One region of the Streptomyces sp. NPDC051064 genome, then DNA from elsewhere that is predicted to be linked to it. Evidence: riboswitches for the same ligand, from Rfam matches in the RefSeq annotation. Region 1 holds a riboswitch; the other holds the start of a gene.

What was found. Region 1 has a riboswitch for thiamine pyrophosphate ahead of thiC (phosphomethylpyrimidine synthase ThiC). Riboswitches for the same ligand answer to the same signal wherever they lie in the genome.
Region 2: linked by a shared signal. The riboswitch ahead of ACIBCU_RS35980 (thiamine ABC transporter substrate-binding protein) and the one ahead of thiC (phosphomethylpyrimidine synthase ThiC) in region 1 are both predicted to bind thiamine pyrophosphate.

What each region holds. Positions count from the first base shown of each region.
Region 1 is NZ_JBITFK010000004.1:472,427-478,309, reverse strand. It holds gene ACIBCU_RS17145 (DUF805 domain-containing protein) at 1-90, opposite strand, end outside; gene ACIBCU_RS17140 (class I SAM-dependent DNA methyltransferase) at 441-1,178, shown strand; gene thiC (phosphomethylpyrimidine synthase ThiC) at 1,257-3,050, opposite strand; TPP riboswitch at 3,043-3,176, opposite strand; gene ACIBCU_RS17130 (YibE/F family protein) at 3,248-4,603, shown strand; gene ACIBCU_RS17125 (SsgA family sporulation/cell division regulator) at 4,668-5,105, opposite strand; gene ACIBCU_RS17120 (helix-turn-helix domain-containing protein) at 5,207-5,883, opposite strand, start outside.
Region 2 is NZ_JBITFK010000014.1:91,543-97,425, forward strand. It holds gene ACIBCU_RS35965 (phosphatidate cytidylyltransferase) at 1-26, shown strand, start outside; gene ACIBCU_RS35970 (DUF6191 domain-containing protein) at 343-681, shown strand; gene rlmN (23S rRNA (adenine(2503)-C(2))-methyltransferase RlmN) at 922-2,028, shown strand; TPP riboswitch at 2,106-2,222, shown strand; gene ACIBCU_RS35980 (thiamine ABC transporter substrate-binding protein) at 2,296-3,390, shown strand; gene ACIBCU_RS35985 (ABC transporter permease) at 3,435-5,084, shown strand; gene ACIBCU_RS35990 (ABC transporter ATP-binding protein) at 5,087-5,883, shown strand, end outside.

The DNA.
Region 1 (5,883 bases):
GTTGAAGAGTACGAACATCCAGTACTCCTTGCGGCGCGCACGCCCGCCGAAGCCCGCGTAGTTCTTGAGTACAGCCAGGTACCAGTTCACTGTGCTTCCCTCCCCAGGCGCCCCCGTTCGGGGCGCACACCAATTTCGGCCAAGCACAGCGGAAGGTAAAGCACAGATAAGGAAACGGTCAACAGCGTTCGGGCTGCCGCGGAAACTTACATCGACCTGCAGCACGGCTGTGTCCATACTGACGCCGAAAGTTCCTCGAAGGCGCGACAGGACGGTGCTGAACGGCCTGAACCAGCCATTGTGGGCACTCTTCATCCTCTATCGACGCAATCTGACGATCAGACATGCGCCGCTCCACCCCCCGCACTACGCCGCCCACCGAGCGCTCCGGGGAGAATCCGATGGCCCGTCGGCTCTGCCACGTGACAACCTCCGGGGTCATGGATACGGACCTCTGGAACACCCAGGTAGCGCAGAGCTACGACGAGTCCTCCGCCCACATGTACACGCCCGAAGTCCTGGGCCCGACGGTGGACTTCCTCGAGCGCCGTGCGCGGCACGGCCCCGCGCTGGAGTTCGCTGTGGGGACCGGCCGGGTGGCGCTTCCGCTGAGCGCGCGGGGTGTCCGTGTGGCGGGAATCGAGAAGTCAGGTCCCATGGCCCAGGAGCTCGGCAGGAAGCCCGGTGGCAGCGACATCGCCGTGACCGCCGGAGACATGGCCACCGCTCGGGCTCCGGGCACTTTCAGCCTGGTCTACGTCGTCTACAACGCCCTCACCTGCCTGCTCTCCCAGGGCGAGCAGGTCGCGTGCTTCCGCAACGCCGCGGAGCATCTGGAACCGGGCGGCCGCTTCGTGGCCGAGGTGTTCGTCCCCGAACTGCAGCGTCTGCCACCGGGCGAGACCGCCCGCCCGTTCCACGTCGGCGAGCGGCACGTCGGCTTCGACACGTACGACCTGGTGAAGCAGCAGGTGGTCTCGCACCACTACTCGATCGCCGACGGCCGGGGCTCCACGCTCCTCTCGCCCCACCGCTACGTCTGGCCCGCCGAACTCGACCTGATGGCCGAGATCGCAGGCCTGGAGCCGTCCGAGCGGTGGGCCGACTGGACCGAGGCGCCGTTCACGGCGTCCAGCAGGTCGCACGTCTCCGTGTGGAGGAAGCCGCCCACGGTGTGAAACCCGGACGGCCGGCGGCGGCTGTGCGCCACCGGGCCGTGGGGGGGGCTCTCCAGGGCCCCCGCCACGGCCATCAGGTCAGTCCGCCAGGGGCAGGTACACGCGGTTGCCGCTCGCCGCGAACTCCCTGGACTTCTCCGCCATCCCCGCCTCGATCACGGCCTGCTCGTCGCCGTGCTCCCGCCGGATGTCGTGGGAGATCTTCATCGAGCAGAACTTGGGCCCGCACATCGAGCAGAAGTGGGCCGTCTTCGCGGGCTCGGCCGGCAGCGTCTCGTCGTGGAACTCCCGCGCGGTGTCGGGGTCGAGCGCCAGGTTGAACTGGTCCTCCCAGCGGAACTCGAACCGGGCGTCCGACAGCGCGTCGTCCCACTCCTGCGCCCCGGGGTGCCCCTTGGCCAGGTCCGCCGCATGAGCGGCGATCTTGTACGTGATCACACCGGTCTTCACGTCGTCACGGTTGGGCAGCCCCAGGTGCTCCTTGGGCGTGACGTAACAGAGCATCGCCGTCCCCCACCAGGCGATCATCGCCGCGCCGATGCCCGAGGTGATGTGGTCGTACGCCGGGGCGACGTCCGTGGTGAGGGGGCCCAGGGTGTAGAAGGGCGCCTCCTCGCAGATCTCCTGCTGGAGGTCGATGTTCTCCTTGATCTTGTGCATGGGGACGTGCCCCGGGCCCTCGATCATGGTCTGTACGCCGAACCGCTTGGCGACGGTGTTGAGCTCGCCGAGCGTCCGGAGTTCGGCGAACTGGGCCTCGTCGTTGGCGTCGGCGATGGAGCCGGGACGCAGTCCGTCACCGAGCGAGTACGTCACGTCGTACGCCGCGAGGATCTCGCACAGCTCCTCGAAGTGCTCGTACAGGAACGACTCCTTGTGGTGTGCCAGGCACCAGGCGGCCATGATGGACCCGCCGCGCGAGACGATCCCGGTCTTGCGGCGGGCCGTCAACGGAACGTACGGCAGCCGCACGCCGGCGTGCACCGTCATGTAGTCGACGCCCTGCTCCGCCTGCTCGATGACGGTGTCCTTGTAGATCTCCCACGTCAGCTCCTCGGCCCGGCCGTCGACCTTCTCGAGTGCCTGGTAGAGGGGGACGGTGCCGATCGGCACGGGGGAGTTGCGCAGGACCCACTCACGGGTGGTGTGGATGTTGCGGCCGGTGGAGAGGTCCATGACCGTGTCGGCGCCCCACTTCGTGGCCCAGGTCATCTTGTCCACCTCCTCCTCGATCGAGGAGGTGACCGCGGAGTTGCCGATGTTCGCGTTGACCTTCACCAGGAAGCGCTTGCCGATGATCATCGGCTCGATCTCCGGGTGGTTGACGTTGGCCGGCAGGACCGCCCGGCCCGCCGCGATCTCCTCGCGCACCACCTCGGGTCCGACGTTCTCCCGGATCGCGACGTACTCCATCTCCGGGGTGATCTCGCCCCGGCGGGCGTACGCGAGCTGCGTGACGGGCCGGCCGTCACGGCTGCGGCGGGGCTGGCGCGGGCGGCCCGGGAAGACCGCGTCCAGGTTGCGCAGACCGCCCCTCGGCGAGGTGTGCTTCAGCCCGTCGTCCTCGGGACGCGCGGGCCGTCCCGCATACTCCTCGGTGTCCCCCCTGGCGATGATCCAGTTCTCCCGTAGGGGGGCGAGCCCCCGGCGTACGTCGGTGTCGGTGGTGGGGTCGGTGTACGGCCCGGACGTGTCGTACAGCGTCACGTCCTTGCCGGTGGTGAGGTGCACCTGACGGACCGGCACCCGGAGGTCCGGGCGTGAGCCCTGGACGTAACCCTTGTGCCAGCCGATGGACTTCCTGGCCTCGTCGCCCTCACCGTTCTGGGCGTTCTGCTTGGAGGCAGGCGTGCGTGCGTCCGCTGTGGTCATGAGACCTACTCCCTACGCCGGCATTACCCGGTAACAGGTTCGGCGGTCGGCGCAGCGTGTCCCGTACGGATATACGGAGGTCAGCGCCCTCTCAGCCCGGTGCTCCGAGCTCCCGCGTGTACAAATGCGCCTCCACGCTAACCTCCGTTCTGGTGTGCTGGCCAGAGGGCCTCCCCGGTTCTTGGGATGATCGCCGTGTGACGTCCCCCGGAAGCGCCCCCGAACCCCACGGCCCCGCATCAGGCAGCACACAGAGTCATGCGCACGGCCACACCCACAGCCACGGGCCTGCCGCACCCGTGTCCAAGCATCTGCGCAAGGTCATCGCGGCGGTACTGATCCCCTTCGCCACCGCGGTCCTGGTCGGCCTCGTGGCCTTCTGGCCCGGCGGGGCACCCGCCCATGAGCGCACAGGGGTCGGCTTCGACCGCCAGACCCAGGACGGGCAGGTCACCAAGGTCGTCTCGGTCGACTGCGCGGACGTCAACGCCTCGCAGGTGCCGCCGACCGGAGACACCTCCACCCCGTCGGGACGCGAAGCCGTCAACGAGCAGTCGGGGGAGTGCAAGAAGGCCACGGTCGAGGTGACCACCGGCAAGGACAAGGGCCGTACGTTCGTCGAGGTCGTCCAGCCCGACGCACCCCGGCAACTGCGCGAGGGCCAGGGAGTGGTCGTCGCGTACGCGCCCGACGCGCCCCGGGACCTGCAGTACTCGGTGAGCGACGTCGACCGCTCGTTCCCGATGGCGCTGCTCGCCGGGATCTTCGCCCTCGTGGTGGTCGCGGTGGGCAGGCTGCGCGGTCTGATGGCCTTGATCGCTCTCGCCGTCTCGTTCGCCGTTCTGACCCTGTTCATCCTTCCGGCGATCCTGCAGGGCTCGAATCCCCTGGTCGTCGCGGTGATCGGGGCCAGCGCCATCATGCTGATCGCCCTCTACACCTGCCACGGGCTGACGGCCCGCACCTCCGTGGCCGTCATCGGCACGCTCATCTCGCTGCTGCTGATCGGGCTGCTGGGCTCGCTCTTCATCGGCTGGGCCAGCCTGTCCGGGAACACGGATGACAACACCGGCCTGATTCACGGGCTCTACCCGGACATCGACATGAGCGGCCTGCTGCTCGCCGGTGTGATCATCGGCTCGCTCGGTGTGCTCGACGATGTGACCGTGACCCAGACGTCGGCGGTCTGGGAGCTGCACCAGGCGGACCCGACCATGGGCGTACGCCGGCTCTACCGGGCGGGTATCCGGATCGGGCGCGACCACATCGCCTCGGTCGTCAACACACTCGTACTCGCCTACGCGGGCGCGGCGCTCCCCCTGCTGCTGCTGTTCTCGATCGCACAGAGCAGCGTGGGCACGGTGGCCAACAGCGAACTGGTCGCCGTGGAGATCGTCCGCACGCTGGTCGGATCGATCGGGCTGGTCGCCTCGGTGCCGGTGACGACGGTGCTCGCGGCCCTGGTGGTCTCCGCGGACCGCACGGGGCTCGGCGCGGAAGCCGGAGCTCCTGCACCCGCACGGACCGGGAGGGGGCGACGCCGCAAGGCGTGAGCCGGGACACCGGACGCATGGGCCCGGGCCACCGGTGCTCGGTGGTCAGCCGGATCCTCCTTCTTCAGCCGGCGTTCTGTTCCTTGGCGAGGATGCGGCCCAGTGCCTCTTCCAGATTGCCGTCGAAGTCACCCAGCGTGTGCTCCTGCCCCAACGGCACCAGCTTGTCCGTCCGGTCGAGAAATGCCACAAGAGGTGCCGTGCCGGCCCGGAAGAGCGCACGGTCCGCGCCGACCTGAAGGCGGATGTGTACATCCGACAGCCCTTCGGGCTCGGTGGGGCCGATGTGCACATCGCCGTCACCACTGGGGCTGTTGAGACCGTCGAGCAGCAGCTCACGGCCGAATGCCCAGGTGACGGGGGCGTCACCTGGCAGGTGGAAGGTCATCCGGATCGCATACGGATCACTGACCTCGTACCGGAGCTCCACCGGAATACGGAAGGAGAGCTCCTCGGAGACGAGGAAGCTCATCATGACCTCTGCTTGAACCGACTCGCGCATCGTTCAACCCCGCAGTAGATGAAACTGGCCAGGAATGATCCCCCATGGCCCTATTGACGCCATCGTGGTGCACGCGATAGCGGATCACAAGGAGTGATTTTTCAGATACTGATAGAGAACACGAACGAGCGCAAGAGAGCGGTCACTTCGCAGCGTAGTTGTTCGACTGCGGGGAGCAACCGTTCTTCTTGGTGCAGTGGGAGAGAAACAGCCATGGCCGCCACGGCGGAACCGACAGTGATCGGAATGGCCGCACTGACAGTTCCCACGGCGTACTCCTGCCGTTCGACGACAGGTTCCGTACGTTTCATCGATCTCAGCCGGTTCAGCAACGCCTGACGGTCCCTTAGGGAGTAACGCGTCAGCGGCCGGACGGGGTGCCGGTCCAGATGATCCTCCCGCGCACGCTCGTCGAGCTGCCCGAGAAGGCACTGCCCGAGGGCGTGGGCATGGCCCGTCTCGCGGAACGAGGCCCACTCGTGCACCGCGGGGACGGCCGGCGTGTCCGCCACGGCGACCATCTCGATCTCGCCATCCTTGTACAGGGCGCAGTACACAGGGGCACCGATGACGTCCGCCCAGTGGGCGAGCGATTCGACGATCACTCCGGGGCGCGGCGTCGCGGGTCCTCCGCCCAGGCGCTCGGCCGCGGCTCCGAACAGGAAGACGCCGTTCTCCCTGCGGAGATACCCCTCATGGGTCAGGGTCCGCAGCAGGTGGTAAGCGGTGGGAAGGGGAAGCCCGGCCTCCCGGGCGAGCTGCTTGGCCGGCGCCCCGT
Region 2 (5,883 bases), on a different contig from region 1:
TGGTGCTGTTCGTCGGAGCGGGCTGAGGCCCTCGGGTCCGCGCCCCGCTCTCTCGGAGGGCCCGCCGTCCGGCGGGCCCTCCGAGCGTGCTCAACGGCGTCGGGGAAACTTCCAGCCGTTCCTGCGGAGCCGTACGAGGATGTACACCCCGCATAGGGACCACACCCCCAGGAATGCCCATGTGAACCACGGGGGCCCTGCCAGCGCTCGGCGAGTTCGACTGCTGACGGCACATGAGGGTCATGGGCTGCGTGTGCCCGCGCCCCGGGCGGGGACATTCCGCGTGTGTGCCGTGGCTCCGTACCCCTGGTCGCCCGTGGGCGGTCCGCAGATACTGGCAGCATGGAATTCGCCGTATTCATGACCCTCCCCGGGCTGGTCGTCGGCCTGACGCTCCTGGCCTTCGTCGATCAGCTTCTGCTGCGTGCGGGCCGTGCGGGCGTCCTCCCCTGGCGCAACGGCGCCCGCCAGGGGCAGATCTCCGCGACAGGATTCGAGCAACTGCACGCGAGCTTCTCGCCGGGGAAGCAGAACGAGCTCAAGGAACGGCAGTCGGCTCTTCTGATGCGCGACGACGAGGAGGACGGCGCGCCTCCGAACCGGACCACGGTGGACCTGGCGATGGGCACCGCGGTGGTCCGATTGCCGAAGCCGGGCCGCCGGGAGCCCGGTAAGGCCTGACAGCGGGCAGGACGGGCCACCGACTCGGACGCGCATGCGATTTCGGGTGCCCGTGTGCGCCTCCCTCCCGCCGTGCGATCGGTCACGGTTCCCGCAAGCGCGCCGAGCCGTCCCAGGGCCGTCGGGGGCGCCTACGTCGGCTGATGGCGGCCGAGGGTGCCCGAGGCCACCGGCCCCTCACCTCTCCTGAGCCTGCGGAGGTCTCTGGGACCGCGGCGTGTCTGTAACACTGGAGGAACCATGCCTAAGCCCGGAGAACTCACTTTCGTCGCGCCCCGTGGAGCCAAGCGGCCGCCGCGGCACCTCGCCGACCTCACCCCCGACGAGCGCAAGGAAGCAGTCGCCGCGACCGGCGAGAAGCCCTTCCGTGCCAAGCAGCTGTCGCAGCACTACTTCACGCGGTACGCGCACGACCCGGCGGAGTGGACCAACATCCCGGCCGCGTCGCGGGAGAAGCTCGCCGAGGCGATGTTCCCCGACCTGATGTCGGTGATGCGCCACATCAGCTGCGACGACGACACCACCCGCAAGACGCTCTGGAAGCTGCACGACGGCACGCTCGTCGAGTCCGTCCTCATGCGCTACCCGGACCGGGTGACCATGTGCATCTCGTCACAGGCCGGCTGCGGGATGAACTGCCCGTTCTGCGCCACCGGGCAGGCGGGACTCGACCGTAATCTGTCGACCGCCGAGATCGTGCACCAGATCGTGGACGGCATGCGGGCCCTGCGCGACGGGGAGGTCCCGGGCGGGCCTGCGCGGCTGTCCAACATCGTCTTCATGGGCATGGGCGAGCCGCTGGCCAACTACAAGCGCGTGGTCGGGGCGATCCGCCGGCTGACCGACCCGGAGCCGGACGGCCTCGGGCTGTCGCAGCGCGGGATCACCGTGTCCACGGTGGGTCTGGTGCCGGCGATGCTCCGCTTCGCCGACGAGGGCTTCAAGTGCCGCCTCGCGGTCTCGCTGCACGCTCCGGACGACGAACTGCGCGACACCCTCGTCCCCGTGAACACCCGCTGGAAGGTCGGTGAGGTCCTGGACGCCGCGTGGGAGTACGCGGAGAAGTCGGGGCGCCGCATCTCCATCGAGTACGCGCTCATCCGCGACATCAACGACCAGGCCTGGCGGGGCGACCGGCTGGGCCGGCTGCTCAAGGGCAAGCGGGTGCACGTCAACCTCATCCCGCTCAACCCGACGCCGGGGTCCAAGTGGACCGCATCGCGGCCCGAGGACGAGAAGGCCTTCGTCGAAGCGATCGCCGCCCATGGTGTGCCGGTCACCGTCCGGGACACCCGCGGCCAGGAGATCGACGGCGCCTGCGGGCAGCTGGCGGCGTCCGAGCGCTGAGGCGGTCCCGCGTACGGGCTGGATCCGGCCGGTCCGGCGTGATCCGGCCGGTGTAGCCTGGCCGGGAAAGCAACTTCATATTCCGACAGGGGAGCGCCACAGCGCTGAGAGTGCGGCACCGAGGACAGGTCGGCCGCAGACCCTCTGAACCTCGCCCGGGTCATTCCGGGTAGGAAGTTCGGACCTTACTCAAGCTGTTGCGCCCTGCCCGCTCGCCGAGCGGGCAGGGCCGCGTCTCTTCCTGGTCACCTCCAGGAGGACATCACCATGAACACCACGACGAAGTACGCGGCGACCGCGCTCGCCGCCGCGCTCGGAGTCACCGCGCTCGCGGGCTGCGGGGGCTCCGACGACAAGTCTTCCGGTGACACGGGAACCGGTTCGAAGACCGTCACCCTCGTCAGCCACGACTCGTTCAACGCCTCGGACGCCGTCCTGAAGGCGTTCACCAAGGAGACCGGCTACAAGGTCAAGGTGCTGAAGAGCGGTGACGCCGGGGCAGCGCTCAACCAGGAGATCCTGACCAAGGGCTCCCCGCGTGGCGACGTGTTCTTCGGCGCCGACAACACCCTGCTCTCCCGTGCCCTGGACAACGGCCTGTTCACGCCGTACGAGGCGAAGGGCCTGGACCGCGTCGCGGCCGACACCCAGCTCGACGCCGACAAGCACCGGGTCACACCCATCGACACCGGCGACATCTGCGTCAACTACGACAAGCAGTACTTCGCCGACAAGAAGCTCGCCCCGCCGAACTCCTTCGACGACCTCCTGAAGCCCGCGTACAAGAACCTCCTCGTCACCGAGAACGCCGCGACCTCGTCACCCGGCCTCGGCTTCCTCCTCGGCACCGTCGCCAGTCAGGGCGAGAGCGGCTACCAGGACTACTGGAAGAAGCTGAAGAGCAACGGCGTCAAGGTCGTCGACGGCTGGGAGCAGGCCTACAACGAGGAGTTCTCCGGCTCCGCGGGCGGTAAGAAGGCCAAGGCCGACCGGCCGCTCGTCGTCTCGTACGCCTCCAGCCCGCCCGTCGAGGTGCTGTACGCCGATCCGCAGCCCAGCGAGGCCCCGACCGGTGTCGCCACCGGCACCTGCTTCCGCCAGATCGAGTTCGCCGGACTGCTGGACGGTGCGAAGAACGAGGCAGGCGGCAAGGCGCTCCTGGACTTCCTGATCAGCAAGCGGTTCCAGGAGGACATGCCGCTGAACATGTTCGTGAACCCGGTGGTGAAGGACGCGAAGCTGCCGGAGCTCTTCACGAAGTTCGGGGCCACCGTCGACAAGCCGGAGACCGTCGCACCGGAGAAGATCGCCAAGAACCGTGAGCAGTGGGTCCAGTCGTGGTCCTCGCTCGTCGTGAAGTAGTCGCGCGGCCCCCGTGGAGGGGGAACGCGGTGCGGCTCGGTCTCATGGCCGTGCCTGTCGCGTTCTTCGCGCTGTTCTTCGCCTATCCGGTCGTCGCCATCGTCGGCCGGGGCCTGAAGACGGACGGAGACTGGCAGTTCGGCCGGATCGGCACGGTGCTGAGCCGGCCGGACATCCTCGACGTCCTCTGGTTCACCACCTGGCAGGCCCTCGCCTCGACCGTGCTCACCCTGCTGATCGCACTGCCCGGCGCCTATGTCTTCGCCCGTTTCGACTTCCCCGGCAAGCAGCTGCTGCGTGCCGTCGTGACCGTGCCGTTCGTCCTGCCCACCGTCGTCGTGGGCACGGCGTTCCTGGCGCTGCTGGGGCGCGGCGGGTTCCTCGACGAACTCTGGGGGATCCGCCTCGACACGACCGTGTGGGCGATCCTGCTCGCCCATGTGTTCTTCAACTACGCGGTGGTCGTACGGACCGTCGGCGGCCTGTGGTCCCAGCTCGACCCCCGGCAGGAGGAGGCCGCCCGGGTGCTCGGGGCCGGCCGCCTCGCCGCCTGGCGGCGTGTCACCCTGCCCGCGCTCGCCCCGGCCGTGGCCGCGGCGGCTCTGATGGTCTTCCTCTTCACCTTCACCTCCTTCGGGGTCGTCCAGATCCTCGGCGGTCCGGCCTACTCCACGCTGGAGGTGGAGATCTACCGGCAGACCGCTCAGCTGCTCGACCTGCCGACGGCCGCCGTGCTGACCCTGATTCAGTTCGCCGCTGTCGGAGGGATCCTCGCCGTCCACGCCTGGACCGTACGGCGCCGGGAGACCGCGCTGAAGCTCGTCGACGCGGCCCAGACCTCCCGCCGCCCGCACGGAGCAGGGCAGTGGGCGCTGCTCGGCGGGGTACTGCTGACCGTCCTGCTGCTGATCGTGGTGCCGCTCGGTGTACTGGTGGAACGCTCCCTGGACACCTCGGGCGGCTACGGCTTCGGCTTCTACCGCGCGCTGCAGTCGGCCGACGCCGGCGGCTCCACCTTCCTGGTCCCGCCGCTCGACGCCATCGGGAACTCCCTGCGTTACGCACTGGTCGCGACCCTGATCGCCCTCGTGATCGGGGGTCTCGCCGCGGCGGCCCTGACCCTCCCCCACTCTCGGCTTCGCTCGAGCGGGCGGTACCCCCACGCCGGACCGCTGGTGCGTGGCTTCGACGCCCTGCTGATGCTGCCGCTCGGAGTGTCCGCCGTCACCGTCGGCTTCGGCTTCCTGATCACGCTCGACAAGCCGCCGCTGGATCTGCGTACGTCCTGGATCCTCGTGCCGCTCGCCCAGGCGCTGGTGGGCGTCCCCTTCGTCGTACGGACCATGCTGCCCGTCCTGCGCGCGGTGGACGACCGGCTGCGGGAGGCCGCGGCGGTGCTCGGCGCCTCGCCGCTGCGGGCCTGGCGGGAGGTCGACCTGCCGCTGGTGCGGCGGGCGGTGCTGGTGGCCGCCGGCTTCGCCTTCGCCGTGTCGCTCGGTGAGTTCGGCGCGACCGTGTTCATCGCGCGCCCCGACAACCCCACCCTGCCGGTCGCCGTCGCCAGGCTGCTGGGGCGCTCGGGCGAGCTCAATTACGGCCAGGCGATGGCCCTCAGCACGATTCTGATGCTGGTCTGCGCGGTGTCGCTGCTCCTGCTCGAACGTATCCGTACCGACCGATCCGGGGAGTTCTAGAGATGCTGACAGTGGAGTCGGCCACGGTCCGTTTCGGGAAGAGGACCGCGTTGGACGCGGTGGACCTGGAGGTCGCGGACCACGAGATCGTCTGCGTGCTGGGCCCGAGCGGCAGCGGCAAGTCGACGCTGCTGCGGGCCGTGGCAGGGCTCCAGCCCCTCGACGGCGGGCGGGTGTTCCTGGACGGCGCGGACCAGGCACGGCTGCCTGTGCACCGCCGCGGGCTCGGCCTGATGTTCCAGGACCACCAGCTCTTCCCGCACCGCGACGTCGGCGCCAACGTCGCCTTCGGACTGCGGATGCACGGCGTCCCCCGCCCGGAGCGCGACCGCAGGGCCGGTGAACTCCTGGACCTGGTCGGCCTGCCCGGGGCGGGGCGGCGGGCCGTCGCCGCCCTGTCCGGCGGCGAACAACAGCGGGTGGCACTCGCCCGGGCCCTGGCGCCCCGCCCGAAGCTGCTGATGCTGGACGAACCACTGGGCCAGCTGGACCGGAGCCTGCGCGAACGGCTCGTCGTCGAACTGCGCGCCCTCTTCGGCCGGCTGGGCACGACGGTGCTCGCCGTCACCCACGACCAGGGCGAGGCCTTCGCGCTCGCCGACCGGGTCGTGGTCATGCGGGACGGCCGGATCGCCCAGGCGGGCAGCCCGCTGGAGGTCTGGCAGCAGCCCGCGTCGGCGTTCGTCGCCCGCTTCCTCGGTTTCGACAACCTGGTGGACGCCACGGTCACGGGCACGGCGGCCGACACCGTCTGGGGCAAGGTCCCGGTGCCCGAGGACTCGCCGCAGGGCGAGTGCGA